DNA from 4 places in the Pantoea sp. RCC30.1 genome. Region 3 is predicted to be linked to each of the others. Evidence: predicted binding sites of a transcription regulator. Region 3 holds the regulator's gene; each other region holds the start of a gene.

The links. The regulator CRP, encoded in region 3, controls carbon source genes, mostly activating them, when cyclic AMP is high. The targets are predictions, from matches to a motif close to ATGTGANNNNNNTCACAT.
Region 1: a site for CRP is predicted at 4,730-4,747, ahead of AC2LB6_RS01215 (maltoporin). Genes of this name have one in related genera too.
Region 2: a site for CRP is predicted at 3,823-3,840, ahead of deoC (deoxyribose-phosphate aldolase). Genes of this name have one in related genera too.
Region 4: a site for CRP is predicted at 2,171-2,188, ahead of glpT (glycerol-3-phosphate transporter). Genes of this name have one in related genera too.

Annotation. Positions count from the first base shown of each region.
Region 1 is NZ_JBXUHX010000001.1:254,106-261,932, forward strand. It holds gene AC2LB6_RS01200 (glycoside hydrolase family 53 protein) at 1-572, shown strand, start outside; gene AC2LB6_RS01205 (beta-galactosidase) at 614-2,689, shown strand; gene AC2LB6_RS01210 (PTS sugar transporter subunit IIB) at 2,953-3,267, shown strand; gene AC2LB6_RS01215 (maltoporin) at 3,378-4,640, opposite strand; gene AC2LB6_RS01220 (LacI family DNA-binding transcriptional regulator) at 4,906-5,976, shown strand; gene AC2LB6_RS01225 (COG4705 family protein) at 6,283-7,056, opposite strand; gene AC2LB6_RS01230 (SDR family oxidoreductase) at 7,462-7,827, opposite strand, start outside.
Region 2 is NZ_JBXUHX010000005.1:44,284-52,110, reverse strand. It holds gene prfC (peptide chain release factor 3) at 1-591, shown strand, start outside; gene osmY (molecular chaperone OsmY) at 851-1,465, shown strand; gene AC2LB6_RS06495 (DUF1328 domain-containing protein) at 1,562-1,723, shown strand; gene AC2LB6_RS06490 (patatin-like phospholipase family protein) at 1,944-2,996, shown strand; gene AC2LB6_RS06485 (TatD family hydrolase) at 2,993-3,790, shown strand; gene deoC (deoxyribose-phosphate aldolase) at 4,032-4,811, shown strand; gene deoA (thymidine phosphorylase) at 4,874-6,202, shown strand; gene deoB (phosphopentomutase) at 6,298-7,521, shown strand; gene deoD (purine-nucleoside phosphorylase) at 7,548-7,827, shown strand, end outside.
Region 3 is NZ_JBXUHX010000004.1:199,586-207,412, forward strand. It holds gene argD (bifunctional acetylornithine/succinyldiaminopimelate transaminase) at 1-355, shown strand, start outside; gene AC2LB6_RS06110 (YccS/YhfK family putative transporter) at 357-2,432, opposite strand; gene crp (cAMP-activated global transcriptional regulator CRP) at 2,490-3,122, opposite strand; gene AC2LB6_RS06120 (OsmC family protein) at 3,426-3,830, shown strand; gene AC2LB6_RS06125 (phosphoribulokinase) at 4,096-4,965, opposite strand; gene AC2LB6_RS06130 (YheU family protein) at 5,027-5,245, opposite strand; gene AC2LB6_RS06135 (hydrolase) at 5,250-6,242, opposite strand; gene AC2LB6_RS06140 (LysE family translocator) at 6,324-6,926, shown strand; gene AC2LB6_RS06145 (LacI family DNA-binding transcriptional regulator) at 6,928-7,827, opposite strand, start outside.
Region 4 is NZ_JBXUHX010000003.1:24,614-32,440, forward strand. It holds gene metR (HTH-type transcriptional regulator MetR) at 1-115, shown strand, start outside; gene AC2LB6_RS04215 (YehS family protein) at 199-678, shown strand; gene AC2LB6_RS04220 (carboxylate/amino acid/amine transporter) at 1,084-1,941, opposite strand; gene glpT (glycerol-3-phosphate transporter) at 2,316-3,656, shown strand; gene yigL (sugar/pyridoxal phosphate phosphatase YigL) at 3,706-4,506, opposite strand; gene pldB (lysophospholipase L2) at 4,559-5,551, opposite strand; gene rhtB (homoserine/homoserine lactone efflux protein) at 5,664-6,287, shown strand; gene AC2LB6_RS04245 (DUF1460 domain-containing protein) at 6,357-7,166, opposite strand; gene rhtC (threonine export protein RhtC) at 7,378-7,827, opposite strand, start outside.

The DNA.
Region 1 (7,827 bases), on a different contig from region 3:
TCAGCGGTTTGCGCGAGAACCTTAGCGATCCGCATCAGGTGAAGATCATGCTGCATCTGGCCGAGGGCACGAAAAATGACACTTTCCGCTGGTGGTTCGACGAAATCGTTAAGCGTGATGTCCCGTTCGATGTGATTGGCCTGTCGATGTACACCTACTGGAACGGTCCCATCAGCGCCCTGAAAGCCAACATGGATGATATCTCGCGACGCTATAACAAGGACGTGATGGTGGTGGAAGCCGCTTACGGCTACACGCTGGAAAACTGCGACAACGCTGAGAACAGTTTCCAGGCCAAAGAGGAGCAGGCGGGCGGCTATCCCGGCAGCGTAGCAGGCCAGGCGGCCTATCTGCATGACCTGATTAAAGCGGTGCTGGCAGTGCCGGACCATCGCGGCAAGGGCGTGGTCTATTGGGAGCCAGCATGGATCCCCGCGCCCGGCAATACCTGGGCCACACCCGCAGGCATGAAATATATCCACGACGAATGGAAACAGGGCAACGCCCGCGAAAACCAGGCGCTGTTTGACTGTCACGGCAAGGCTCTGCCTTCGCTGCAGGTTTTTCATTAACTATTAGCGCTAACGCTGATGTCTTCCTCTGAGGAACAGGTATGAATAAATTTCCCCCGCTCAGCGCCCGGGTTAACCGGCTGCTGCATGGTGCTGACTACAATCCGGAACAGTGGGCGCATCAGCCGGGCATTATTGATGACGACGTAGCAATGATGACGCAGGCGAACTGTAACGTCATGTCGGTGGGTATTTTCAGCTGGGCGAAGCTGGAGCCGGAAGAGGGACGCTATGAATTTGGCTGGCTGGATGAGGTGATTGATACCCTCTGGCTGCAGGGAATTTCTGTGTTTCTTGCTACACCGAGTGGCGCACGTCCGGCCTGGATGTCGCAGGCATATCCGGAAGTGTTGCGCGTGGGACGCGATCGCGTGCCGGCCCTGCATGGCGGCCGTCATAATCACTGTATGTCCTCACCGGTCTATCGCCAGAAAGTGCAGGCGATGAACAGCAGGCTGGCGGCGCGTTATGCGCATCATCCGGCGGTGATCGGCTGGCATATTTCCAATGAGTATGGCGGCGAGTGTCACTGCGATCGCTGTCAGGAGGCGTTTCGCGGCTGGTTGCAGCGCCGCTATGAGACGCTGGAGAAGCTGAATCTCGCCTGGTGGAGCGATTTCTGGAGTCACACTTACAGCGACTGGTCACAGATTGTGTCGCCTGCGCCACAGGGTGAGATGTCGATTCATGGCCTGAATCTGGACTGGCGGCGGTTTATGACCGATCAGGTGACTGACTTCTGTCGTGAGGAGATTAAACCGCTGAAGCAGGCCAATCCCGATCTGCCTGCCACCACTAATTTCATGGAGTACTTCTACGACTACGATTACTGGAAGCTGGCATCGGAACTGGATTTTATCTCGTGGGATAGCTACCCGATGTGGCACAACGAGAAGGATGAGACCACGCTCGCCTGTTATACCGCGATGTATCACGATTTGATGCGCACCCTGAAGCAGGGCAAGCCATTTGTGCTGATGGAATCGACGCCGGGCGCGACGAACTGGCAGCCGACCAGCAAGTTAAAGAAGCCGGGAATGCATATTCTGTCATCGTTACAGGCGGTGGCGCACGGTGCGGACGCGGTGCAATATTTCCAGTGGCGCAAGAGTCGGGGTTCGGTCGAGAAGTTTCATGGCGCAGTCGTCGATCATGTCGGTCATCTGGATACGCGTACTGGTCGTGAAGTGAGCGAACTGGGCCGGATGCTTGCCGCGATGACGCCAGTGATGGGCAGTCGGGTTGAGGCACGGGTGGCGATTATTTTCGACTGGGAGAGTCGTTGGGCGATGGATAACGCGCAGGGTCCGCGCAATCTCGGTCTGCATTATGAGCGCACGGTGAACGAGCACTATCGGGCTTTCTGGGAGCAGGGTGTTGCGGTAGATGTGATTAATGGCGACAGCGATTTGAGTGGTTACGATCTGGTGATTGCGCCGATGCTCTATATGGTGCGCGACGGTTTCGCGGCGCGTGTAGAGGAGCATGTTGAGCGGGGCGGGCATTTTGTGGCCAGTTACTGGAGCGGCGTCGTGAATGAAAGCGATCTTTGTTACCTCGGCGGGTTCCCTGGGCCATTGCGGTCACTGCTAGGCATCTGGTCAGAAGAGATAGATAGTCTGACCGATGAGGAGTTTAACGGCGTGCGCGGGGTGCGAGGCAATGAGCTGGGGTTGAGCGGGCCGTATCAGGCGCGGGAGCTTTGCGAGCATATTCATCTGGAGGGTGCGACTGCGCTGGCCAGTTACGAGAGTGATTTTTATGCCGGAACACCGGCAGTGACGGTGAATCGAGTGGGGCTGGGCAAAGCCTGGTATATCGCGTCACGTAATGATCTGTCGTTCCATCGGGATTTTTATGGTGCGCTGATTAAGCAGCTTGGGTTACCGCGTGCGCTGGAGAGCGAGTTGCCCCCTGGCGTGGTGGTTCAGCGCCGTACCGACGGTGAGCAGGCGTTTCTGTTTGTGCAGAATTTTACGGCGCAGGTGCAGCAGGTGTCGTTGCCTGCCGGCCTGAGTGATTTGATTGATGGCTCGGGTGTGGGGGAATCGCTGACACTGGGGCCGTGGGGATGTCGGGTTTTGAGTGCAATGCTAATTGAAGGCGCAAGCCTGTAACGCTAGTTGAATGCCGCTTGATGGCAGGGTGATCGCAGGCTCAGGGGGCATATGCCCCCATCGCTTTTGATTTGGGCGTTGTCTGTGGGAAGTGCTGGGTTTTGCTTTTGATAGAGGGCAGGTTTTTAGAGGCTGATTGCAGGGTAGATGCAGGAAGAGTGTATATTCTGTGAGCGGTCCCGCGCCTATCCCCCCTCGTTTTCGTTTATCAGTCGTGAGTGGCGGGCAGCAGCCCGCCTTTTTGTTATCTGAAGGAGACCAACATGGTGAGTCTGAAATCATTTAAGCAATATTTCAGTCGGCAGCCGCTGACGGTGGAAGAGCTTGAGGTAGACAGCGAGCTTCTGGAGCGTCTGGTGAACTGCTTTGGCGGGCGTGAGAATATTCAGCAGGTGGACGCCTGTTTAACGCGGCTGCGCGTGAAGGTGACGTCGCTGAAGGCGGTGGATACGGCGGGATTGCAGAAGGCGGGGGCGATTGGCGTGGTGATTCTGGGGCATGAGGTTCATGCGATCTTTGGAACGCAGTCCGACCAGTTGCGTCAGTTGCTGGAAGCCCGTTTCTTTAAGCCGGAATAAAAAGCCGCTGTAAAAATATGAAGTAAAAAAAAATGGATAACCGTCGCCGGTTATCCAAATAAGCCCCTGCATAAGAGCTTAACAATGATCACAATGAGGAGACTGCGCGGTTACCACCAGGCTTCGACCTGTACACCGAAGTTCCAGGTGTTGTTACTGGTGTTGTCTTTGAAGCTGTGCCCGTCTTCTGAGTCATTCAGGTAAGAAGCAAACAGACGCAGCTCCGGACGTGACATAAATTCGGGACCGGCTGCCAGGCCCAGCGCCAGCGTATATTTCTGACCCGCCTGTTTATAGTCGCTGCCTACTTTGTTCTCATCTTTCTGCCAGAAGCTACCAACTTCGCCGATGCCGCGGACATACTGCGTGAATTGATACTGACCACGACCCACCAGCGACAGCAAGGTGCTTTTGCTGGTCTGCGCGGTGACATCATCGGCAGAACCCCAGGTAAAGACCTGATTCAGGGAGAACTTGTCGGTAATCGGCAGCAGGCCGGTATTGATCACGCGATAGCCGGTGGCGTTTTGGGTATCGTTCCACATGTCATACCAGCCGCCGCCCTGCGAAATCATGTTCTGCGCCAGACCTTTGTTGGCGTACTGGAAGACCAGTTTCTGATAGCCGCCCCACACGTCCTGACTGATTTCACTGGTAACCATAACGCCATTATCTGCGTCATACAGGCCACCATATTCTTTCTGTTTGTTGGTGGTGTTCGGCATAGCGTAATCAATACCAAACTCAGTCCAGGCGCCGCTCCAGGGTTTCCAGCCGGCATAGCGAAGATCAAGGTAGTTGATATTGACGTCGTTATCGCCATCGACGCGGTAATCGACGTCATTGGCATCGCCACGGATCCAGGCAAAGGAGATAGCGCCCGGACCCAGCGTATAGTTCTCGATACCGGCACCCGAGCCGGAGATATTCCAGTACTTAGTATCAATAATGTGCAGATCGTGACGTTGGTAGTAACGTTTACCGCCCCAGATCACTGCATTCTTATCACCCGGCACCAGCCCTTTGATCTGCAGATTGAGCTGACGCAAACCAAACTGCGCATCGTCGCCGAAGGTGGTTTCGTTATCATTAGAACCGTCGGAGAACATGCTGACCATGGTGTCGACGTAAAAACTGACGTCATCCTTTTTGTAGACTTCGCTGCCCAGCTCAACCTCGCCATAGGTGTCGGCTTCATTGCCAAGACGGCCAATCTTGTTTTTTTGATACTCTTCAATACCGCCATCCTGCGATACGCCAACGCCACCACGCAGATAGCCATGGAAATCAATGTTGTCGATAGCGGCATAGAGCGTCGGGGAGGTCAGGGCCGCAGCAAGCGCCACAGCAGCAGTACATAACCTTGTTTCCATGTTATCCTCAATTTTCTTTGTAATACGTTCACATGACAGCGGCAGTAAACGCCTTTTGTCAGATGAGTGACAAACAAAATCGGGATAATGTGTGATGAACTGCAAATAAATTGGCGCTATTTGTAACGATTAGTGAATCAGATCACCAAATTTGACTATGTGAAGGTATTACTTTTACTTTTTATTCGCGCAATGTGACTGCAGCAGTCTGGCTTAACTTCCGCCTGTGATACCATTCCGTTATCGGTCATCAGGGATGCGGATTATGAAATCAAAAAATGCCACCTTAGAGGATGTCGCCCGTCACGCTGGCGTGTCGTATCAGACGGTTTCGCGCGTTTTGAATAAGTCGGCGAACGTCTCGGAATCAACGCGGCGCAAGGTAGAACAGTCAATTGAGACCCTGCGTTACGTGCCTAACCGACTGGCGCAGCAGTTGGTGGGGAAGCAGAGTACGACGCTGGGTCTGGTGACCACATCGCTGGCTTTACATGCGCCATCACAGGTGGCCGCTGCGGTTAAGCGTTATGCCAACGCAGCGGATTATCAGGTGCTGATCGCTATGATTGATGAGAACGTCAATCAAAGTCTGCAGAATTGTATCAATGAGCTGAAGTCTCAGCGGGTGGACAAGGTGATTATTAACGTCCCGCTGGAGAGCAGCGATGCCGAGAAGATCGTGCAAGAGAACGAAGATATCCTCTGTCTTTTCCTGGATGTCGATCCCTACAGTTCGGTGTTTAACGTTTCGTTTAATCCGGCTGATGGCACCCGCGCCAGCGTCAAATATCTTTATGAGCAGGGGCATCGTGAATTCGCGCTGCTGGCCGGGCCAAAGGAGTCGGTCTCCGCTAATCTGCGGTTAAAGAGCTGGCTGGATACGCTGGAGAGTTATCGTCTGAAGCCGGTCAGCGTCAGCCACGGTAACTGGGATGCGCAGAGTGGTTACAGCGGGGTGCTGCAACTGCTGCGGGAAGCGCCGGATTTCAGCGCGCTGCTGGTGGGCAACGACCAGATGGCGCTGGGTGTACTGAGTGCGTTGCATCAGCGCGGCGTGGCGGTGCCGGGTCAGATTTCGGTGATTGGCTACGATGACACCTATGAAAGCGCCTTCTTCCATCCGGCACTGACGACGGTGTCGCTGGATCTGGATTTGCAGGGCAAAGAGGCGGTCGCGCGTCTGCTGTTAGCCAGCGAGCAGGATGAGCAGCGCTCCTCTTCGATTCTGCCAGCAAAACTGGTGGTGCGCAGTTCGACCGGAAGCGCCGGGCAGCAGCAGCGGGATTTAAAGCAAATTGCCGAACAACTGCGGCTGATCGCCAGTCGACTGGAGTAGCTCTGCCTGGGTTCATATTTTAAAGAGTAAGAAGCTACCGCTGCTATGCTGAGATCAGGATAACTATTCATAACGTCGGTGAAATCAGCCGATGATGAAATCGCGGTCTGTGAACTGACGTTATGAATCGTGAGTCTGCAGGTACTTTCTGCCGCACATGATGGTCATATCATATCCTGTTAGCGTTCAGCCCGATTTTAACGTCTGGGGGCTGTGACGCTTCAGATAATAAAAAAAGCCACCATCGCTGGCGGCCCTGATGAATTTTAATGTGAGCGTTGCCGGTAAATCTGCCGGTGACGCTTTTTAATTTGCAGCGACAGTTTTCATTGCCGGACGCTGTGGCAGCACCACCAGTAAAGCGATAATGATCAGAGCCAGCGTCAGCGAAGCACCGTAGCGACTCAGCGCAAGTCCGCCTGCAGCAAGGGGTTTATCCAGAAAATCGCCGACAACGGCACCCAGTGGTCGGGTCAGGATAAAGGCTGCCCAGAAGAGCGCAGTGCGCGAAAGTGACGTAAAGCGGCTGACCGCCCAGATGATAGCCAGCGCGCCAACAAACAGCAGGATCCCGCCATCGTAGCCCAGCCCTTCAGTGTCTGCCGTCCAGTCACCTAATGCCGTGCCCAGCGTTTGTGAAAACATGATGGTGACCCAGTAAAAACTCTCGGTAACCGCGTTGTTCACCGAACTCACCGCGACTGTGCCGCAGGTAATTTTCCAGAGGAAGAGCGAGAGGATTAGCAGTGTGCTCAGCAGCAGGGTGCCGCCCAGATAACCAATGTTCAGTGAGCGATCGGCAAAATCTGCCATCGTTGTGCCGACAGTTGTTGTCGCGACAACGGTGAACCAGTATATCCACTTGTTAAAGCTGTGGCGGTTGATCTGCACCACTACCGCCACCAGAAAGATGATGGCGAAAATCAGTGTACCGGTCAGGTAACCAAGATTCATCGACATGGTCACCGCATCGCCACCGGTTTCACCCAGGGTAGTCGCAGCGATTTTGGTTAACCAGAAAGCTGCGGTAATAGCCGGAACTTTACTCAGAGAATGAGGAGCTGTGTTGTTATTTTGCATAGGATGATACTCCGGAAAAGCCCAATATGGGCTAAGACAGCGGAGAGGTTATAGGATTAATCTTAAGAAAAGATTAAGCTGAGGGAAACAATAGGAGCGATTCCTGACACAGCCTGCAGTCACTAATGTGGTGTTTAGTAACTGATTTTAAATGATATATTTGCTTAACGAACGTCACGTTCGAGCCGTAATTCGGATAAACAGATAAGAAAAAATTCTTAGTGACTCCGTTTTCTTCTTAATGATAACGCCATGCGAGTCGCGATAGCCTGCCAGCTTGGTAAGTTAAGAATGGCTGACCGTGCAGCAGCAGGGCACGCGGGTCATGCCTGATTAGTGGTGCCCTGATAAACAGCATCAGGGCAAGGCGAATGGCAGGGTAACTTCAACGCTGCCCTCTGAAGATCACCAGTTTTGTCGGGTGGGAGAGACGATCAGGTCGTTGACAGTGACGTTCTGCGGCTGATTGAGGGCATAGACCACCGCATTAGCCACATCCTGTGGGCTGATGGCGATTTTATTAAGTTCCTGCGCCACTTTACGGCCCTGAGGATCGGCGACTTTATCGGCCCAGCCAGTATTAATCACCCCGGGGCTGACGGTGCTAACACGTATCCCGTTATTGACGCCTAAATCCTTACGCATGGATTCGGTCATGGCATGGACAAAGAATTTGGTTGCGCTGTATACCCCCGCACCCGCATCAACCTGATGGCCCGCAACCGACGCCATATTCAGGATCTGCCCATCATTTTTTTTCAGCATAACGGG
Region 2 (7,827 bases), on a different contig from region 3:
GTACGCACCGGCAAAGATGTGGTGATCTCTGATGCCCTGACCTTTATGGCGGGCGACCGTTCGCACGTTGAAGAAGCCTATCCTGGCGATATCATCGGTCTGCATAACCACGGCACCATTCAGATTGGCGACACCTTTACGCAGGGTGAAAACATGAAGTTCACGGGTATTCCGAACTTCGCGCCAGAACTGTTCCGTCGTATTCGTCTGCGCGATCCGCTGAAGCAGAAACAGCTGCTGAAAGGGCTGGTTCAGCTGTCGGAAGAGGGGGCTGTGCAGGTGTTCCGTCCGGTGCATAACAACGATCTGATCGTGGGTGCGGTCGGGGTACTGCAGTTCGATGTGGTGGTAGCACGTCTGAAAAGCGAATATAACGTCGAAGCGATCTACGAAGCGATCAACGTATCTACGGCACGCTGGGTTGAATGCAGCGACGCGAAAAAGTTTGAGGACTTCCAGCGTAAAAACGAAGTTAACCTGGCGCTTGATGGCGGTAATAATTTGACTTATATCGCGCCGACCATGGTCAATCTCAATATTACGCAGGAACGTTATCCCGACGTTCGTTTCCGTAAAACGCGCGAGCACTAATCGGCTGTTTCCGGGCCATTCCAGCTGGAAGTGGCCCTGTTTTCCCCGCTACAGACTCCTCCTAAAAACCCCGTTTTTCTTCTGTTTTGACGTGTGATCAACCAGTTAGCCAGGCAAATTGCAAAATGCCGTCTATGATTATTCTATCGGACGGCGGAAGAGACTTCTCTTGTCCTTACGTCCTGTATCGCAGTGGCCCTGGTTGCCTCTGTTGCGCCCACAGTTTTTGGGTGAGTTAACTGATAGAAGGAAGATATCGATGAACAAGACTAAGATTGCTAAAACCCTGATGGCCGCCATGATTGGCTCAGCACTGATCAGCGGCAGCGCACTGGCTGACGAATCAATGTCGCAGAAAGCGTCACAGACAGCCGACAGCGCGGGTTCAAAAATCGATAGTTCTATGAAAAAAGTCGATGGTTATATGGATGACAGCGGCATCACTGCTAAAGCCAAAGCGGCACTGGTAGATGATGACGCAATTAAAAGCACGGATATCTCGGTAAAAACGCATAGCGGCGTCGTGACCTTAAGCGGCTTCGTCACCTCACAGGATCAGGCTGAAAAGGCTGTGGCTGTGGTGCAGAAAATCGAAGGTGTTAAATCCGTCAGCGACAAACTACACGTCAGAGACAGCAAATCTTCTTCAATGAAAGGTTATGCGGGCGATGCCGCTACGACCAGCGAAATTAAAGCTAAGCTATTAGCGGATGACATTGTTCCGTCGCGCAACGTAAAAGTTGAGACCACCGACGGCGTTGTTCAGCTTTCAGGGCAGGTTGCTAATCAGGCACAGTCAGATCGTGCAGAAAGCATCGCTAAAGCCATTGAAGGCGTGAAAAGCGTTAAGAATGACCTTACGGTTAAGTCTTAAGCTTGCGTGCGGTGCCTCTGGTGGCCGCACGAATAAAAGATACCCATCCGGGGATGAACTAAGCAGTTCGATTTTAAATAGGGTAAGGAGAGGCTTATGTTTCGTTGGGGCATTATTTTTCTGGTGATCGCACTGATCGCTGCAGCGTTAGGTTTTGGCGGTTTAGCGGGCACAGCAGCATGGGCAGCTAAAGTTGTCTTCGTCGTTGGTATTATCCTGTTCCTCATCAGCCTGTTTACCGGCCGTAAAAAGCTTTAGCCGATGAGTTCTGCAGTCTAATGCAACGCAAAGCATAGAGCGGAGACCAGTCATCTGCAGCGACTGACGTGAAGAAATGGACACCTTCACATCGCTGCAAGGTAAGCCAGCTTAGCTGGCCTGCCGGTTAAAGGAATAGATGACTGGTTCTCCGGAATGCTGCCGTAATAAATGGATCGATCCTCCAGCATACCCGGAACCCTTTTTTGAGGTTCGCACAGTGGGTATACGCATTCCCGTCACACTCGGCGCCATTGAACCTCTGGCCCTGACACCGTTTAAATCTCAGAAAATAGCCCTGGTATGTGAAGGCGGCGGTCAGCGTGGCATTTTCACCGCAGGCGTGTTAGACGAATTTCAGCGCGCCCGATTCAATCCTTTTCATCTGATGCTCGGCACCTCTGCCGGTGCGCAAAATCTCTCGGCCTTTGTCTGTGGTCAACCCGGCTATGCCCGTCGTGTCATTACCCGCTACACCACCAGCAAACTCTTTTTTGATCCGCTGCGCTTTGTGCGTGGAGGCAATCTGATTGATCTCGACTGGCTGATCGATATTACCCGCAGTGAATTCCCGCTGGCGATGAGCAGTGCGGAACAGCTGTTCTCCAGCGGTCGCGAATTCTATATGTGCGCCTGCCGCAGCGATGACTACACGCCCGGCTACTTCAATCCCACCGCTGATAATTGGCTGGATCTGATTAAAGCCTCCAGTGCCATTCCCGGCTTTTACCGGCTGGGAGTGAATCTGGAAGGGATCAGCTATCACGATGGCGGCATCAGCGATGCCATTCCGGTGCGTGAAGCCGCCCGACGCGGGGCCGATACGATTGTGGTGATCCGCACCGTGCCGTCGCAGATGTTCTATACCCCGAAATGGTTTAAGCGGATGGAGCGCTGGCTCAGCACCGGCGCGCTGCAGCCGATGATTAACGTGCTGAATAAGCATGAGCAGAGCTATCGGGAAATTCAGCAGTTTATTGAGAATCCACCCGATAATTTGCGCATCATTGAAATCTTCCCGCCGCACGTGCTGGCAAGCAGTGCGTTGGGCAGCAGCATCGCGGCGCTGAATCAGGATTATCATCTGGGACGACGCTGTGGTCGCTATTTCCTTGCCACGCTGGGCCAGTGGCTGAGCGATGCAGAACCGATGATCTCAGCGCGTATCGTTATGCCGCCTGCACCGGTCGCCAATGCGCCGGATACCCGACTGATCATCACACCGCCACTGGCGGACAATGATGCGGATTACGACAAAGGATCGCTGGCATGAAGTTTATCGACACGCATTGTCACTTCGACTTTCCGCCGTTCGAAGGAGACATTGCCGCCAGCCTGGCCCGCGCCGCGGAGGCGGGCGTAGAGAAGATTATCGTTCCGGCGATCGATGCCAGCCGCTTTGAGCGGGTCTGCGCGCTGGCTGCAGCGCATCCGCCACTTTATGCCGCGCTGGGCCTGCATCCGATTGTTATCGAAAATCATCAGGACGCCCATCTCGACCAGCTGGAAATCTTACTGCAACAGCGGCCGCGTAAGCTGGTGGCGATCGGCGAGATCGGGCTGGATCTCTATCGCGACGATCCGCAGTTTGATAAGCAGCAGCGCTTTCTCGATGCGCAGCTTAAGCTGGCAAAGCGTTATGCGTTGCCGGTGATCCTGCATTCGCGCCGGACCCATGACAAGCTGGCGCAGATTCTGCGTCGTCACGATCTGCCGCGCCGTGGCGTGGTGCACGGTTTCGCTGGCAGCCTGCAACAGGCACAAACCTTTATTAAGCTGGGTTATGCGATTGGCATTGGCGGGACCATAACCTATGAACGCGCCAGCAAGACCCGTCAGACCGTGGCGCAACTGCCGCTCTCTTCGCTGCTGCTGGAAACCGATGCACCCGATATGCCACTGCAGGGTTTTCAGGGCCAGCCAAACCGGCCGGAGCGGGCGCATCAGGTGTGGGAAGTGCTCTGCAGCCTGCGGGAAGAGTCACCTGAAGACATTGCCGATGCGCTGTGGCAAAACAGTCAGAAGCTGTTTCAGCTTGATCCCGCTTTCCCGCCGCTGCGCAGCTGACCCGCCTCCCGCTCTGCACCCCTTGCAGTAAAATGTGATAATAGTAACATCGCAGCATCTGGCGTATAATCGGCATCAGCTAGTGCAACTTGAGATTTTAGTCACATTATATGTGGCATGATTGCACTAATTTCTTATTTCTATGTGACTGCTGGCACATATCAGGCCGCTTCAGAGTGTTATTATTATAACATTCCGCCGGCAAGCCGGTGGGTTGCACCCCGATCCTTTGGAGAGCCTCATGACCGATATCAAACACCTTGCCCTGCGCGCCCTGAAACTGATGGATTTAACTACCCTGAATGACGACGACACCGATGCAAAAGTGATCGACCTTTGTCATCAGGCTAAATCCCCGGCAGGCAACACCGCGGCAATCTGTATCTATCCGCGTTTTATTCCGATTGCGCGCAAAACGCTGCGCGAGCAGGGTACCCCGGAGATCCGCATCGCCACGGTGACTAACTTCCCGCACGGCAATGACGACATCGACATTGCACTGGCAGAAACCCGCGCTGCTATCGCCTACGGTGCCGATGAAGTGGACGTTGTGTTCCCGTACCGCGCGCTGATCGCCGGTAACAGCCAGGTGGGTTTCGATCTGGTGAAAGCCTGTAAAACCGCCTGTGCAGAAGCGGACGTGCTGCTGAAAGTGATCATCGAAACCGGTGAGCTGAAGCAGGAAGCGCTGATCCGTCAGGCCTCTGAAATTGCCATCGATGCCGGTGCCGACTTCATCAAAACCTCCACCGGTAAAGTGCCGGTTAACGCCACGCCAGAAGTGGCGCAGATCATGATGAACGTGATCCGTGATAAAGGCGTCAGCAAGGAAGTTGGTTTTAAACCTGCGGGCGGCGTACGCACCGCAGAAGATGCCGCGATCTATCTGCAAATGGCAGAAGATACGCTGGGTGCCGACTGGGCCGATGCGCGCCATTTCCGCTTTGGTGCCTCAAGCCTGCTGGCGAGCCTGCTAAACACTCTGGGTCATGACAGCGACACCAGCAAAGCGGGTTACTGATCCCTCAGGCGGTCGCTGACCGCCTGTTATCCATTCTGTTTTCCCTGAACCAGGGGGCTACCTTGTTCCTGCCACAAGAAATTATTCGCAAAAAACGTGACGGTCATGCGCTGAATGAAGAGGAGATTCGCTTTTTCATCAATGGTGTGCGTGATAACACCGTCTCGGAAGGTCAGATCGCCGCGCTGGCGATGACCATCTATTTCCACGACATGTCGCTGCCAGAGCGGGTCGCGCTGACCATGGCGATGCGTGATTCCGGTACGGTGCTTAACTGGAAATCACTCAACCTTAACGGGCCGGTAGTGGATAAGCACTCGACCGGCGGCGTCGGCGATGTAACGTCGCTGATGTTAGGGCCGATGGTCGCCGCCTGCGGTGGATATGTGCCGATGATCTCCGGGCGTGGCCTGGGCCATACCGGCGGTACGCTGGATAAACTGGAAGCGATTCCGGGCTTCGATATATTCCCCAACGATGACCGCTTCCGCGAAATCATTAAGCAGGTCGGTGTGGCCATCATCGGCCAGACCAGCTCACTCGCGCCGGCGGATAAGCGTTTCTACGCCACGCGAGACATCACGGCTACCGTCGATTCCATTCCGCTGATCACCGCCTCGATTCTGGCGAAGAAGCTGGCAGAAGGGCTGGATGCGCTGGTAATGGATGTCAAAGTCGGCTCCGGTGCATTTATGCCAACTTATGAAGCCTCAGAAAGTCTGGCGCAGTCGATTGTGGGCGTCGCCAATGGCGCAGGCTGTCAGACCACCGCGCTGCTGACGGACATGAATCAGGTTCTCGCCTCCTCAGCCGGTAATGCGCTGGAAGTGCGTGAAGCCGTTCGCTTCCTCACCGGCGAGCAGCGTAATCCGCGCCTGCTGGAAGTGACGCTGGCGCTCTGCAGCGAAATGCTGATCTCCGGCAAACTGGCTGCCAGCGACACCGAAGCGCGTCAGAAGCTGATGACAGTGCTGGATAACGGCAAGGCCGCCGAGGTGTTTGGTCGCATGGTCGCTGCCCAGCAGGGACCGGCTGATTTCGTCGAACGCTACGACACTTATCTGCCCGCGCCATTGCTTAGCAAACCGGTCTATGCCGACAATTCTGGCATCGTCAGCAGTATGGATACCCGAGCGCTGGGTCTGGCGGTCGTGGCGATGGGCGGCGGACGTCAGCGCGCCAGCGACAGCATCGATTACAGCGTCGGCTTCAGCGAGATGATCACCCTGGGCGAACGTGCCGATGCGCAGCGCCCGCTGGCGATGATTCACGCCAGCAGCGAAGACAAATGGCAGCAGGCCGCCGCTGCGGTCAAAGCCGCGCTGGTGCTCGGTGATTCCGCGCCAGCTGAGACGCCAGTTGTCTATCGCCGTGTGAGCGATATCAGCTAACTGACCCGTAACCCGTGCCAGCCGTGATGCATTCGGGTATACTGATCTGATCGCTTTTTTTTGACTTGTCACGCGCCAATGCGCAGGAGACTTGCATGAAACGTGCTTTTATTATGGTGCTCGATTCCTTTGGAATTGGCTCCAGTAAAGATGCCGATAAATTCGGTGACGTGGGTTCAGATACCTTAGGTCATATCGCCGAAGCCTGTTTTAAAGGTGAAGCAGACAAGGGACGTAAAGGTCCTTTGCATCTGCCTAATCTCACCGCACTGGGTCTGGGCAAAGCCGCTGAGCTGTCGACCGGCCGCTTCCCGCTGGGTCTGGATCCTGAAGCGAAGATCACTGGCGCGTACGCTTACGCCAGTGAGCTTTCGTCAGGTAAAGATACGCCATCAGGCCACTGGGAAATTGCCGGTGTACCAGTACTGTTTGACTGGGGCTACTTCAGCGACAAAGAGAATAGCTTCCCGCAGGAACTGCTGGACAAGCTGGTTGAGCGTGCAGACCTGCCGGGCTATCTCGGTAACTGCCACTCTTCAGGTACGGTGATCCTCGACCAACTGGGCGAAGAGCACATGAAAACCGGCAAGCCGATTTTCTATACCTCTGCGGACTCCGTATTCCAGATCGCCTGTCACGAAGAGACCTTTGGTCTTGATCGTCTCTACGCGCTGTGCGAAATCGCCCGTGAAGAGTTGACCGAAGGTGGCTACAACATTGGTCGCGTTATCGCCCGTCCGTTTGTGGGTGACAAAGCGGGTCAGTTCGAGCGTACCGGCAACCGCCACGACCTTGCGGTCGAGCCGCCATCCGCCACCATGCTGAAAAAGCTGGTGGATGAGAAGGGGGGTCATGTGATCTCTGTGGGTAAAATCGCTGATATCTATGCTGAGCAGGGCATTACCAAAAAGGTTAAAGCGACCGGTCTGGATGCGCTGTTTGATGCGACGATTCAGGAGATGAAAATCGCGCCGGATCAGGCGATTGTTTTCACCAACTTCGTTGATTTCGACTCAACGTGGGGACATCGTCGTGATGTAGCCGGTTATGCTGGCGGGCTGGAGCTGTTTGACCGCCGTCTGCCTGAGCTGATGGAGCTGGTTGGCGAAGATGACATTCTGATCCTGACTGCTGATCACGGTTGTGACCCGACCTGGCAGGGCACCGAACACACGCGTGAGCACATTCCGATTCTGATCTACGGACCGAAAGTGGAGCCGGGTTCACTGGGATACCGCGAGACTTTCGCTGACATTGGTCAGACAATTGCACATTACTTTGGCCTGTCCGAGATGGATTATGGCAAGAACATGCTGTAAATCAGCAATTTAATAAGGATTAAACAATGGCAACCCCGCATATTAATGCTGAAATGGGCGATTTTGCAGACGTCGTACTGATGCCTGGCGATCCGCTGCGTGCAAAACACATCGCAGAAACCTTCCTGGAAAACGCGGTTGAAGTGAACAACGTGCGCGGCATGCTGGGCTACACCGGTACCTACAAAGGCCGCAAAGTCTCTGTAATGGGTCATGGAATGGGTATCCCTTCCTGCTCCATCTACACTAAAGAGCTGATCACGGACTTCGGCGTTAAAAAGATCATCCGTGTAGGCTCCTGTGGTG
Region 3 (7,827 bases):
GCTGGCCTGCGCCATCGCCGAAACGGCACTGGATATTATCAATACGCCGGACGTGCTGGCGGGTGTCGGGATGCGTCGTCAGCATTTTGTTACGGCGCTGAAGGCCATTGATGCGAAGTATGATCTGTTCAGCGACATTCGCGGCAAGGGGCTACTGATTGGTGCAGCGCTGAAACCTCAGCATGCCGGCAGGTCGCGCGACATTCTGAATGCCGCCGCCGCTGAAGGCGTGATGGTGCTGGTAGCCGGAACCGACGTGATGCGTTTTGCCCCGTCACTGATTATCGAACCGGCCGACATTGAAGAGGGCATGAGCCGCTTCGCCACCGCCGTCGGCAAAGTGCTTAACGGCTAGCTTAGTTTTTACGTAAGCGTCTGATTAGCCAGCGGCCATGTTGTGGTCGCTGGTTCCACGCCAGCGATGAAATGGTGTACATCACGCTCAGATGATCGAGAATGCGTCGTACATGTTGCTCCACCACCGTGATCGGTCCCTCGCTGATATTCTCCAGGTCATCCAGCAAATTCACCTGTGAGCTTTCACCATCATATTCCAGCCGCTGCTGACATCGCTGCAGCGCGATTTCACAGGATTGCAGATAGCGTTCAGCCAATGCGGTCGTCAGCATGGTGTGCTCACGCGCCAGAATCGTTATCGCATTGATATGCTCGACAATAAACTGGCTGTGCGTGACCCAGAGCCGCATATCACTCAGGTAGCGGGAGTTGAACGCGGGTTCCTGCATCGCCTGATTTAGTGAGTTAAACAGCGCATTATGCGCCTGATTAACCTTCACGCGCTGATAAGCCAGTTTCTCCGATGACTGTTCGTCGCCCAGTAACAGCCGCAGCGCATCCTGATAGGTTTCCAGCGCGTCATGGGCATTCTGCCGCAATAAGCCGCTCTGCCACTGCGGCCACAGCCACAGCATCCCGCCAAAGGCAATCAGACAGCCCATCAGCGTATCCATCAGTCGCGGCAGCAGGAACTGCGCGCCGTTCAGCGACAGCAATTGCAGCGAGTAAACCGCCGTGACCGTAAATCCAATCATCGACCAGCCATAGAACTGGCGGGTAAAGCGATAGCTGATAAAGGTTATCGCCAGCATGATCAGCAGCACTACCGACTCCGGCACCGCCATGCGCAGCGTCGCGGCCGCGATGACCAGACCAGCAAAGGTGCCCAGCGCCCTATGCTGGATGCGGACACGGGTGGCGCTGTAGCCGTTCTGGCTGACGAACATAATGGTCATCAGGATCCAGTAGGGTTTGGGGATGTTGAAGAATAGCGCCAGCGCGCTGCCCAGCATCAGCATTACCGCAAAGCGACCGGCAGTGCGCAGTGCCGACGAGCGAAACGAGAGATAACTGCGCAGCGCCGGTAACAGCGGCAGACGACGCTGGCGATCCGCCATCAGATCGCGTTGATACAGCGGTTTCTGGGTGCGCAGGACACGCGCAATGCGGTTGAAGTGGTAAAGGCAGAAGTTACCCACCGGATTGTCGGGATGCTGATGGGCGATCTTCTCCAGCGCACCGAGCTGTTTATCCATCGCAAAGCGATCGGGGAGCTGGTGATAAAGGATGTTATCCGCCAGCACCCGCAGCCGGGCAGAGATGGTTTTGGCGTTCCAGCGGATCACCGCTTCGGCATGGCTCTGTTCGACCAGCTTCTGCACCTCTTCCGGCCGATGCAGGCTGACGGAGATATGCTCCTGCAGATCCAACGCCACCTGAAAGGCGCGCGTCAGCCTCTTATGGCTGTGATCGCGGCTTGCCGACAACATGTGCATCTGCTGATAGCAGGTGTTGATCAGATCGACCACTTTCTGCTGACGAGCCAGCAGCGGCGGCAGCGCCTTTTCCGGATCGGTGAGCTGCGTGAGCAGGGTATATTTGGCGTCGCAGTAGTTAGCCAGCTCACGATAGATCAGGCTGAGGCTCTCGCGCATCGGCTGCTCTTTCCACAGCCAGAACCAGAACCAGTTGAACAGCCCATACCAGAGCGTACCGCCGATATAGAGCAGCGGGGTGACATAGATGGGCATGCGGCCAATCAGGCTGAGGGTGAAGATGGCGGCGATAAGGGTGCCGGGCAGCAGGCGGCCATGCAGCGGGCTGATTTCACCGGTGACGCCCAGCAGCAGAGGCATAGCGAAGAGGATCAGCGGCAGTGGAATCGCATGCAGGGTAAGCCACTGAATCAGAAAGCTGCCGAGGGCAAACAGGCTGCCGCCAACAATCAGGCGTTTGAAGAAGCGTTTGTGTGGGGTATCCAGACCGGCGATGTTGCAGCAGGCGGGCACTAACGAGAACAGCAGACCTTTTTGCAGGTCGCCAGCTAGCCAGCCCAGCGCTACCGGCAGACAGAGCACCAGCGTTTGCCGCAAAGCGTAGTTAACTTCAGGATGGTAAATGATTCGACGCCACATCGGCCCAACACAAACAATAACGGCGTGATGTTGCCATCACGCCGTGGGTGACAGGAATTAGCGGGTGCCGTAAACGACGATGGTTTTGCCGTGTGCGGAGATCAGATTCTGATCTTCCAGCATCTTCAAAATACGGCCCACGGTTTCGCGTGAACAACCAACAATCTGGCCAATTTCCTGACGAGTGATTTTAATTTGCATACCGTCGGGATGCGTCATGGCATCTGGCTGCTTCGCCAGGTTGAGCAGGGTCTGTGCAATGCGTCCGGTTACGTCGAGGAAAGCGAGGTTACCCACTTTTTCAGACGTGACCTGCAGGCGACTCGCCATCTGCGCTGAGAGTCGCATCAGGATGTCGGGGTTAACCTGGATCAGCTGACGGAATTTCTTGTAGGAAATCTCCGCCACTTCGCACGCGCTTTTCGCACGTACCCAGGCGCTGCGCTCCTGGCCTTCTTCGAAGAGGCCAAGCTCACCAATAAAATCGCCCTGATTCAGGTAGGAAAGAATCATCTCTTTGCCTTCTTCATCTTTAATCAGAACCGCGACGGAACCTTTCACGATGTAGTAAAGCGTTTCTGCTTTTTCACCTTGGTGAATCAGCGTACTTTTGGATGGATACTTGTGAATATGGCAATGGGACAGGAACCATTCGAGTGTAGGGTCTGTTTGCGGTTTGCCGAGAACCATTCGCTATTATCCTCTGTTGTAATCGTGCCCAAAATACAGGGGGCAGTTTTCCCTGTCAGGCGGTGAAAGCTTCAAGCGTTTCCATTTCAGGAAATTATTCGGGCCGCATCAGGCGCAGTGCGCATCATTCTTCCCGGCTTCGCCATCGGGTGACGAAAAATATTTTCAGCACTGTTTGTAGCACAGCTTTTGCCGACTGTCTTCTGTTGTCTCGCTTCAGCTAAGAGTGGATTTCTCTGGATTGCTGTTTACCAGGCGAAAGCGTACTCTTGCGAGAAAACTGCGTATTCCGGAGCAAAAATCATGCAGGCAAGAGTGAAATGGGTAGAAGGGCTGACATTCCTCGGAGAATCCTCATCCGGCCACCAGATACTGATGGATGGCAATTCGGGTGATAAAGCGCCCAGCCCAATGGAGATGGTGCTGATGGCGGCTGGCGGATGCAGCGCGATTGATGTGGTATCAATTCTGCAAAAAGGCCGCAACGATGTGGCTGATTGTGAAGTAAAACTGACCTCAGAACGTCGTGAAGAGGCGCCGCGAATCTTTACGCACATCAACCTGCATTTTATCGTGAGTGGTAAAGCGCTCCAGGATAAAGCGGTCTCACGCGCGGTGGATCTTTCTGCTGAAAAATATTGCTCTGTGGCCATTATGCTGGGTAAAGGTGTGACGATTACGCATAGCTATGAAGTGATTGAGCTTTAGTAGCCGCAAGGGTCATTGCCGACCTGCTAACTTCACTTCCAGTATCTGATGCAGGTTGCTTTAAGACTGTGCCTGCGCAGGAAACCGGGTCAGATCGGAAAGTCGTTTAAGCCAATCCCTGGCCGCTCGGCCCGCGCCTTCCCTGGCGCGGGACGCTTTCCTCTTCTGGCCCGGTTCCCTGCGTGTTAAGCTTTTTCGCTGCTGTCAGATTCATCCTGCATTGGCATTGGCATTGGCATTAGTCTGGAAAGGCCCTTTTGACCTCTTACTCTATCCGTTTACCTTCCATCAGCCGCTTCACCAGAGGCCCCATGATCAACTCCATCGCCAGCCCCATTTTGCCGCCCGGCACGACCAGCGTATTGATATGCGAGATAAACGAACCCTGAAGCATCGCCAGAAGGTAGGGGAGGTCGATATCGTCCAGCGCCTGAAAGTGAATCACCACAAAGCTCTCATCCAGTGAAGGAATAGCGCGGGCAGCGAAGGGGTTTGAGGTATCGACGGTCGGGACGCGCTGAAAGTTGAGGTGAGTGCGTGAGAACTGCGGCGTGATGAAGTTGATGTAATCCTCCATCGAGCGCACCACGGAATCCATTACCGCTTCACGTGAATGACCGCGCTCGCCAGTGTCGCGCACCAGCTTCTGAATCCACTCCAGGTTAACAATCGGTACCACGCCCACCAGCAGATCGACCTGTTCGGCCACGTTGTGCTGCGCCGTCACCACGCCGCCGTGCAGTCCTTCATAGAAGAGAATGTCGGTGTTCTGCGGCAGCGGCTGCCAGGGCGTAAAGGTGCCGGGCACCTGATTCCACGGCACTGCTTCATCGTAGGTGTGCAGATATTTACGCGACTGGCCCTGTCCGCTTTGACCATACTCTTTAAAGCTCTGTTCCAGCAGGCCAAAGTCATTGGCTTCCGGCCCGAAATAGCTGACATGACGTCCTAAATCGCGCGCCTTACGAATCGCCATATCCATTTCAGGGCGGGTAAAGCGGTGAAAGCTGTCACCTTCCAGCTCGGCCGCATGAAGATCGAGCTGCTGAAAGATTTTGCGAAACGCGAGGCTGGTGGTGGTGGTTCCTGCGCCGCTGGAACCGGTCACCGCGATAATGGGATGACGTGCAGACATAGAAAAGCTCCCTGTGAGGTCGGGCGATGAGCATTGTTATCATGAAATGGTGCCGGGTGCATCAGCCACGAAATTCTTTGCGTGGCATGATATTGACCGATTCATGCAGTTCCGACCACACCAGCACCACTTCGCCGGTTTCCAGCTGGCGTCGTACATCAGCCACCTTGTCCAGCAGGCTGCGTTCCTGTTCGCCATAGTCCGTGCCTTCGCGCAGCACAAAGGTTTCAATCAGATTTTCAAGGGTCTCAGGTGAGACCTGTTGCCAGGGAATAATCACGAGATCAGTTATCCAGAAAAGGGGTGAGCCACTGCGGGATGCGCTGTTCCAGCCACATTTCAGGCTGGCGTAACGTGCCGCCGACAAAACCTACGTGGCCGCCGTGGGGTGTCAGTTGATAAGTAATAGTGGCAGATAATTGGCTGCTGTGCGGAATGACCTCATCACTCATGAAGGGATCGTCTTTGGCGTGAATGATCAGCAGCGGTTTCTCTGCGTGCTTCAGCCAGGGCATGGCGCTGGCACGATGATAGTAATCGGCTGCATCGACAAAGCCGTGGGCGCGGGCAGTAATCGCATCATCAAAATCGCGGAGTCGTCGCAGCGCTTTCAGTTGCGCCAGATTGACCGGCAGCGTGTCCGGCCAGGCGTGCAGTTTGCGGCGGGCATTTTTCTTGAGCTGCGCCAGCAAATAGTATTGATAGAAACGTGAGAAGCCGCGTTCCAGTTTCACGCTGCACGGTTCCAGCAGCAGCGGGGCGGAGACAATCACGGCTGCATCCACCTCAGCGGCTGCGCCCTGCTGGCCCAGCAGGCAGCCCAGCATGTTGCCGCCCAGCGAGAAACCGACGGCAGCGGTGGAAACGTGGCCCCAGCGGGTGCGCAGCCAGTGCAGGAAGAAGCGGGCATCTTCAGTTTCGCCCGAGTGATAGATGCGATTGAGCCGGTTAGGTTCGCCGCTGCAGCCGCGAAAATGCATGACCACGGCCAGCCAGCCGCGCGCGCGGCAAATGTTCATCAGGCCATGAATATAGGGGCTGTGAAAGCTCCCCTCCAGCCCATGGAACAGCACGACGCGTGGTTTATGTTGCGCCAGTTGTGGATCTTCGCTCCAGGCGAGATCGACGAAGTCGCCATCCGGCAGATCGAGTCGCTGCCAGTGAGGAGCAAAGGTGGTACGCCGACGTAACAGGCGCGGCAGCATCGTCTGCAGGTGCGCGTTGCGCAGACTGTCAGGTGGTGTGAAGTACTCGTTTTCCGGTCCGGTAAATTTCATGTGTTAAAAGCTTGTCTGTTCCATATCACACTGTTAGCTTCGATAAGTTTTTTCTTGCAGGGTAAGGAGTACCCGATTGCCATGGAACTGAGTCTTTTCTTATCAATGTTGGGATTTCTTTGGGTTGCGGCCATTACGCCGGGTCCCAATAATATGTTACTCACTGCCTCGGGCGCTAATTTTGGCTTTCTGCGCACCATTCCGTTGATGATTGGCATCATGATCGGCATGCAGGTGATGCTGCTGATGGTGGCCTTTGGCGTAGGCGGTCTAATCCTGCTCTACCCTTCGCTGCACCTGGTGCTGAAAATCGCCGGTAGCCTCTATCTGCTCTGGCTCGCGTGGAAAATTGCTACCGCCAGTTATGAAAAACTGGAAACTGACCAGGCGCCGGATGCGCCGATGCCGTTCTGGCAGGGTGGGTTGCTGCAGCTGATCAATCCCAAGGCCTGGCTGATGGCGCTGGGCGCGGTCGCCAGCTTCAGTCTGTCCGGTGATGCGTATCGCCATTCGGTGGTGGCGATAAGCGTCGGTATGTTTCTGGTTAATCTGGTCTCGGGCGTGATCTGGATGGGATTTGGCGCGATGATCGGCCGCATTCTGCGCAGCCGCCGCGCCTGGAAAATCTTTAACCTCGCCATGGGGCTGCTGACCGCCGCCTGCGTGCTGTTAATCTGGCACTAAGTCAGCTGGACGCGCGTTCAACGCGCGTCCAGGGCAGCACCTCACGGATCACTGGCGCGTTCGGGTTGCGGATTTTCTGCAGCAGCAACTGAACGCTGCGCGCGCCCAGCTGGTTCATCGGCTGCTCGATGGTGGTCAGCGGGGGATTGAGGCTGCGGGTAAACGGCACGCCATCAAACCCGACCACCGCCAGATCTTCCGGCACGCGCAGACCCGCTTCCAGTGCTGCATGAACCACGCCCACCGCCAGCACATCTGAAACCGCAAACACTGCATCTGGCCGTTCCGGCAGTGCCATGAGTTCTCTCAGTGCCTGGCTGCCTGCCTCACAGGAGATTTCGTGGGTATAAGCGATGCCAGACCACGCATATCCCAGCTCTTCAATCGCCTGCCGGTAGCCCTTTTCACGATGATGTGAGTAGAGGTAACGCATATCGCCATTGACCAGCCCGATGCGTTTACGCCCTTTCCCCGCGAGATAATGGACGGTGTCGCGGGCTGCCTCCAGGTGATCAATGCTGACCGAGGAGGCGGGTATATCCGGATCAAATTCGCAGCACTGCACCCAGGGCGCACCGGCGATCAGCGCCTGCAAATCCGGTAAACCAGAGGCGGCATCCATGGTAATAACGCCATCCACCACTTTCCCGGTCAGCAGGGAGAGATAGGCGGCTTCCCGCTGGAGCTGTGAGGCGGAGTTACAAAGCAGGATGTGATAGCCGTGCAGTTCTGCTTCGGCCTCAATGCCCTGAACCACGCGCGAACAGAAAGGATTGGTAATATCCGAGATCAGCACCAGCAGCATGTGGCTTTGGGCCGTGCGCAGCTGACGTGCCAGTAAGTTGGGCTGATAGTCGCAGGCAGAGATTGCCGCCAGAACTTTCTCGCGCGTATCGGGCTT
Region 4 (7,827 bases), on a different contig from region 3:
GGAACAGCGTCAGCCGGTGCTGGAAGCCTTTATCCGCTTTGCCCGTCAGCATGCCTGTGAGCATCTGCCGTTTGTGCGAGACGCCGCGTTGCCCGGTGCGGTGTTACAGCGGTAAGTCAGCAGGCACAAACCTGCGCGAGAGCGGGTAAAATCCCCTATAATGCGCAGCCTGTAGACTGACCATGAGAAGATCTCACCATGACTAACAATGATATTCTGCGCAGCGTGCGCTACATGCTCAACCTGAGCGATGCCAAAATGGTGGAGATTTTTGCGCTGGCGCAATGTGACGTGCCGCTGGCGGATATTCAGGCGTGGCTGAAAAAAGATGACGATGCCGCGTTCCGTCCCTGCCCCGATGTGCTGATGGGTTATTTCCTGAATGGCCTGATCTTTTACCGTCGCGGCAAAAGCGAAGATGCACCTGCGCCATCGATTGAGCGCAAGATGACTAACAACATCTTCATGAGAAAGCTGCGCATCGCTTTTGATCTGAAAACCACCGACATCCCTGATGTCCTGAAGCGCGTGAATTTTACCGTTTCGCAGGCCGAAATTGGCGCGATTTTTCGCAAGCCTGATCATAAGAACTATCGCGAGTGTGGCGACCAGATTCTGCGCAACTTCCTGAAAGGGCTGGCGATGATTCAGCGTCCTAAGAGTGAAAAGCCTGCTTAACGTCTGTTGCTGATCGCTTCGGATACCTGCGTGGTCAGAAGTGGCGCATCTGATCGCAAAGAAAGCCTGCATCCATGCAGCACGGCCTCGCCATCCCTGGCTCGGACGCTTTGCTCCTCAGTTGCGCCACCTCTTCCCTCAAGCTTCTACATGGCTTTTAAAATGGCAGCGCCTGGCTGACACGAAGGAGGGAACGCGGGTCACGGAGTAAAGCGTCCGTCGCAGGGATGCGACGGCCGAGGCTACAGGGACGTATTTACGCCGTCTTTGCGGAGCTGACCCACTTTCCCGAGTGGAACGCACGACATCCACCACAGGGAGGTGAGATTCCTTCGCGATCGGACGCGCCAGCCCTGAAGGCCGCACTCATGCAACAGCCGCTATTGATAGCCTGACACCTGATCATTAGTCACCGCGCCCCACCACCCACCGCTTATGCACCCACAGCGAGGCGAGGATCACCAGCGCGCCCGCAATAAAACTCGGCCAGTGCGGCTTCTCCTGCCAGATAGCAAGGTTCACCAGCAGCCCGGCAGGGACGTGCATGTTATTCATAATGCCCAGCGTACCGGCATCGACCTGCGTAGCACCGTAATTCCACATAAAATAGCCAAGACCGGAAGCGGCGACGCCCAGCCAGACCAGAATGCCCCACTGCAATGAAGTAGTCGGCAACTTCTGCGGATTGCCCCAGGCACACCAGGCGATCACCGCAATTAACACCGCCCCCAGATAGAACCAGGAGAAGGCCGTATGCTGCGGCATGGGTCGGGTCTCCTGCAGACGCTTATAACCCACCATTCCCGCCGCAAAGCAGATGTTTGCGAGTTGCACTAACAGCAGACCAAACCAGAAATGATCGCTGACTTTGTCATAGCGAATAATGGCCGCGCCTGCCACCGCCAGCAGCGCACTGAAGATATAGCCGATGCGCAGTGGACGACGGCTGATCAGATCGTAAATCAGCGTCACATAGAGCGGCGTCATCACCGTAAACAGCAGGAATTCCGACACGCTAAGATAAAGATAGGCTTCAAAACTCAGCAGATACATCACCCCCAGCTGGAGCATCCCAACCAGCATGTAAAGCAACAGCGTTGAAGGGCGATGGCCACGCCAGCGCAGGAAAGGTAAAAATACCAGCGCAGCCAGCGCCAGTCGCATCAATACAGAAAACCAGCTGTCCACCTGCCCGGCAAGATATTCGCCAATCAGACTGAACGAGAAGGCCCACAGGATGGTGGTAATAATCAATAAAAACACGGCGACAACCCCGAAATTAACAGGCCGTCAGTGTAAACAATGTGCGGCAATCAGGCTGTGAAATCTGGTTGACATTTGATTACAAAACAGGCGATCAGAATATCCATCGGAAAAGGACTTTCGCCTACTAACACAACTGTCTGCAGAAAGATCTTTCAGCCAGATAAAATGCGCGAAATGATCCATCACATGATCACTTCCGCTCTAAACTGTAATAAAAGTGTAACAAATGTGTCATTCATCACAGTAACGTTGCGCAACTAACACTATTCTTTGCGCGAAATGGAACATTGTGCGTCCATTTTATTCTGCTCTTTTCCTGCCCCAACCTGCTGGGAATTAAAAACCATAATGTGCCCTGGAGGGCCTCACTGATGCTGAGCATTTTTAAACCTGCACCACGTCAGCCGCAGGTGGCGGAGGATCACGTTGATCCGCTCTACCGTCGTCTGCGCTGGCAAATTTTCATCGGGATCTTCTTTGGTTACGCCGCCTACTATCTGGTCAGAAAAAACTTCGCACTCGCTATGCCTTATCTGGTGGAGCAGGGTTTTTCACGTGGCGATCTCGGTTTTGCGCTGTCCGGCATCTCCATTGCCTACGGCTTTTCAAAATTCATCATGGGCTCGGTTTCCGACCGCTCTAATCCACGCGTCTTCTTACCGGCCGGCCTGATTCTGGCTGCAGCAGTGATGCTGATCATGGGATTCGTTCCCTGGGCGACCTCCAGTATCATGGTGATGTTTGTGCTGCTGTTTGTCTGCGGCTGGTTCCAGGGCATGGGCTGGCCACCTTGTGGTCGCACTATGGTTCACTGGTGGTCGCAGAAGGAACGCGGCAGGATCGTTTCGGTCTGGAACTGTGCGCATAACGTGGGCGGTGGTATTCCGCCTCTGCTGTTCCTGCTCGGCATGGCGTGGTTCAACGACTGGAAAGCGGCACTCTACATGCCCGCGTTTGGTGCTATTGCCATTGCGATTCTGGCCTTTGCGCTGATGCGCGATACACCACAATCCTGCGGTCTGCCGCCGATTGAAGAGTATAAAAATGACTATCCACCCGATTACGATGCCAGCCACGAAGAGGAGCTGACGGCAAAACAGATCTTCATGAAGTATGTGTTGCCGAACAAACTGTTGTGGTACATCGCGCTGGCTAACGTGTTTGTTTATCTGTTGCGTTACGGCATCCTCGACTGGTCGCCAACTTATCTCAGAGAGGTCAAACACTTCACGCTGGATAAATCGTCGTGGGCCTACTTCCTGTATGAATATGCGGGGATTCCGGGAACGCTGCTGTGTGGCTGGATGTCGGACAAAGTGTTCCGCGGTAATCGCGGTGCGACCGGGGTGTTCTTTATGACGCTGGTGACCATTGCGACCGTGATTTACTGGCTCAACCCGGCGGGCAATCCTGGCGTCGACATGGCCTGCATGATCGTGATTGGCTTCCTGATCTATGGCCCGGTGATGCTGATTGGTCTGCACGCGCTGGAACTGGCACCGAAAAAAGCGGCGGGAACGGCGGCGGGCTTCACGGGCCTCTTCGGCTACCTCGGAGGATCGGTGGCGGCCAGCGCCATTGTCGGTTACACCGTCGATTATTTCGGCTGGGACGGCGGCTTCATGGTGATGATTGCTGGCTGTGTGCTGGCGGTTATCCTGCTGTTACTGACTATGGTCAGCGAACACAAACACAAAAAGACCCTCGCCTGACGGCAATAAAAAAAGGGCCGGATAACCGGCCCTTTTACATGCTGAAGTCTTAAGCCAGATAGAGCGTGTGCAGCGTTTGCGGTACCGCATCATCGGCATTCGAACCAATCACATCCAGCTCTGGCAGCGTATCTTTCAACCGCTGATGGGCGTTCTGCATGATATAGCCCTTACCCGCCATGCTCAGCATCTCCACGTCATTCATGCCGTCGCCAAAGGCGATACAGCTTTTCAGCGTGTGGCCCAGCGTCTTCGCGACCGCCTCCAGCGCATGCCCTTTCGACACGCCGCCCGCCATCACTTCCAGACAGGTCGGCAGCGAGAAACTGACGTTAACCCGATCGCCCCAGCGTGCTTCAATCGCCTGCTCCATCGGGATCAGATGCTCGGGATCTTCGCAGGTGAAGAAGACCTTGCTGATGTTATCGGTTGGCAGCAGGCCCGGCTCATAGACCTGATAGTTGAAGACCGACTCGCGGAAATAGTCCTGTTCAGCCGGGCTTGAACGGCTGACAAACCACTCATCGTCGCGGTAAACGTGCGTCAGAATATTGCTGTGATGATATTGCAGGCCAAACAGATCGCTGGCGATATCCTCATCCAGATTATGACTGAACACCAGTTCGCCCTCTGCGTTGTGCACGCGTGCGCCGTTTGAAGTGATCATATAGGCCGGAATCGCCAGGCTGTCGCGCATCTGTCCGACATCGATATGATGACGGCCGGTGGCAAAAACGAAGTGAATATCCTTCGCAACCAGCTGCTGCAGCGTTTCACGCGCAAAAGGGGTCAGACGATGTTCGGGGGAAAGCAGCGTGCCATCCAGATCGGATGCAACGATGTGATACATGAAAACCTCGGGTATCTGGTTCTGCCGGTTTAAACCGGTCGGATAAATAACGTCAGTGGTGCGATGAAAAGAAGTCGACCACTGCATTGAGTGCTTCGGCGCGCATCTCATCCTTTTCGAACAGAATTTCATGACGCGCACCCTCGATCACCCGTGGCTTATTGCCCTCACACGGATGACCCGCCGCCGCCATCGCGGCACAAAACAGGTCCTGTGAACGATTGTCGACCACCCGATCATCGCTGGCCTGTAACAGCAGCAGTGGCGTGGTGATTTTATCGACCTGACTGATGATGTTGCGACCCGCATGGATGCCTTCACGCACCCAATGGTAGGTTGGCCCGCCCACGCGAATCGCCGGATCGTCCGCATAAAAACGCAGGTTTCGCCGGTAACGCTCGGTGCTGTGCGTCAGCCGGTTAATGCCAAACGGATGTGCGCGCCAGCGTCCTGTGCCCAGCGCATAGCCATCACGCATGGCCGGACGTTTCTCCGCCCAGTCCAAAATGCGGTGGGCCAGAAATGAGGGCAGCGGCAAGGCGATGCCAAACATCGGTGCCACCAGCGCGACCGCATGAAACGCTTGCGGCTGACGAGCAAGGAACAGCGTTAAGATTGCGCCACCCATCGAGTGAGCCAGCGCATAGCGCTGCTGGTAATGGCCACTGACGATCTCTTTCAGGTAGAGCGTTTCAAGATCGTCAACATAATGGGTAAATTCCGCCACATGACCCCGGTGTGAATCTTCCAGCAGGCGATCGGAACGCCCCTGACCGCGATGGTCCAGAATCACAACATCAAATCCGCAGTGAAACAGATCGTACGCCAGTTCAGGATATTTTATGTAACTCTCGATGCGTCCCGGCACAATCAGGATCACACGCTTGTGTTGCGGCGATGTGAAGCGGACATAGCGCAGCGTCAGATTACCCACGCCGGTAAACTCAAGCTCTTCACGACTGTGCCAGAAATCGAGCAGCGGCCCGGTGGCGAAGGCAGCAAAGGCTTTTTCTCGTCGCAGCCAACTGGCTTTATGTAGATTCATTCGCCCTCCTGATGACCGGATACAGAGTCCTGAATGCGCTGCGCAGGCCATAGCGCCGCGCTTATTTCTGGCGTATTGTGTCACAATTCCGCTACTAAAGAGAGCCTGACCCATGACCATCGAATGGTGGCTGACTTATCTGCTTACCACCACAATCCTGAGCCTGTCGCCCGGTTCCGGCGCAATCAACACCATGAGTACCGGTATCAGCCACGGCTATCGTGGCACGGTGGCTTCTATCTCCGGTTTGCAGGTCGGACTATTGCTGCACATCGTGCTGGTCGGCATCGGTCTGGGCGCGCTGTTTTCTCAGTCGCTACTGGCATTTGAAATTCTGAAATGGGCCGGTGCGGCCTATCTGGTCTGGCTGGGTATTCAGCAGTGGCGATCAGCGGGTGGCATCGATCTGGATGCGGTCGCCAAAGCGATGCCGCGTCGTCGCCTGTTCAAACGCGCCGTACTGGTTAACCTGACCAACCCGAAAAGTATCGTCTTTCTGGCTGCCCTGTTCCCGCAGTTTATTCAGCCACATCAGCCGCTGTTTATGCAGTATCTGGTGCTGGGCGTGACCACCGTAGTGGTCGATATCATCGTGATGATTGGCTACGCCACGCTGGCCACACGCATTGCTGGCTGGATTAAAGGGCCAAAACAGATGAAGTTGATGAACCGCATTTTCGGCGGGCTGTTTATGGCAGTTGGCGCACTGCTGGCCAGCGCCAGAAAAATCGCTTAAGACCTTACGCGCCGACACTCTGAGGTCGGCGCGAACCCTTCCTGTTTAATCCCTTCTTCCCTGGCGCCGTTATGGCGCGGTCAGTGGCACCGCACGTAACACAACGATGCCCGGTTTAGACCGCATATATTCCCTGAATGGCGCATCGACAACTTTGCGATTAGCGGCCAGCGAAGAGGCATTCCTGAACCACAACCGGCCATCATGCCGGACGGCAATCCCGGCATGTGAGACATCCAGCCCCTGGGCGGGGGTGTAAACCCCAATGTAATCGCCGGTCTGGATCTGCTTCAGTACGTGTACGGTGATCGCGCGGGCCGGAATATAAGTTATGCGGCGAGGAATCACACCCAGACCGGGCAGCCTCTCTTTTCCGCTGGCCTGACGATTCAGTTGCTTCACCACCGTCACCGCATCCGGGCTGAGTGTGCTGGTTATGTCATCGGCATTGCGCGGACTCTCAGCAAACCAGTCGGTAAAAAAGTGCCGACGTTTCAGGTAGCTGACTTCACCGCCAGCGTAGCGGGTCTGAATCAGGCTAGTTTCAAAGCTGGCGCGGTCGTGGCTGCGGCTCAGCGCGTGAACGTAATCAAGCAGCGTGAAGCAATCCACTCCATTGAAATTGATCACCAGTGCCTCTGGCGTATCGGGCGAGCCAATCAGCGTATCCGCCTGGTAGGGCGTACCGAGAAAAGTGGCTGAGATCTGGCTAATCCTGTCACCCTGCAGTTGCTCTGACGCCGGAGGTGTCTGCGCAAGGATAGCCGAGACACTATCCTCTTTAGCCGGATCAGGGGCGCGGTAATGGGCAGCATCAGGCGAGGCGCAGCCGCTGAGGCAGACCGTGATTAACAGCAGTAACAGAGGTTTTACTCTCATCATCATCTCCATGAAAAAATAGTCCGTCGCAACGACCATACCGGAGGTGATGGTTTCATTAATTAACGAATGGTGACTATTTATCTGCGGTTACAGCAGATAGACCTTAGCAGGCACAGATTGTGACAGCCGTCACGCAGGCGAAGTTCATAGGAGGTGACAGGAGGTGAAATTACTGCCGGATGCGCAGCGCGCTATCCGGCATAAGGGCTTAACGAGAAATAATCAGATGGATACCAAAACCGGCAAACAGGACGCCTGCCATGCCATCGACCCATTTCGCCAGCCGCTGATAGCGGGTGCGGATCCACGGCAGCGCAAAGATAGCTGCCACCAGGGTAAACCAGGCAAAGGTTTCACCGACAATCAGCAGGAACAGACCCCAGCGCTCCGCCGAACCGACATCGTCGCCGACAAACAGCGAGAAGACGCTACCGAAGTAGATAATGGCTTTAGGATTCGACAGGTTGGTCAGCAGACCCTTGAGAAAGCTCATTCCGCGTTTCGGCAGTTCAACCACCGGCTCATCCTGCTGCGGCTGTTTGTGACGCTGACGTGCCGAACACATCAGCTGCCAGCCCATCCACAGCAGATAAAGACCGCCGCCGACCATGATGATCTGGTGCAGCCAGGCCATTTTTTCCAGAATCAGATGCAGCCC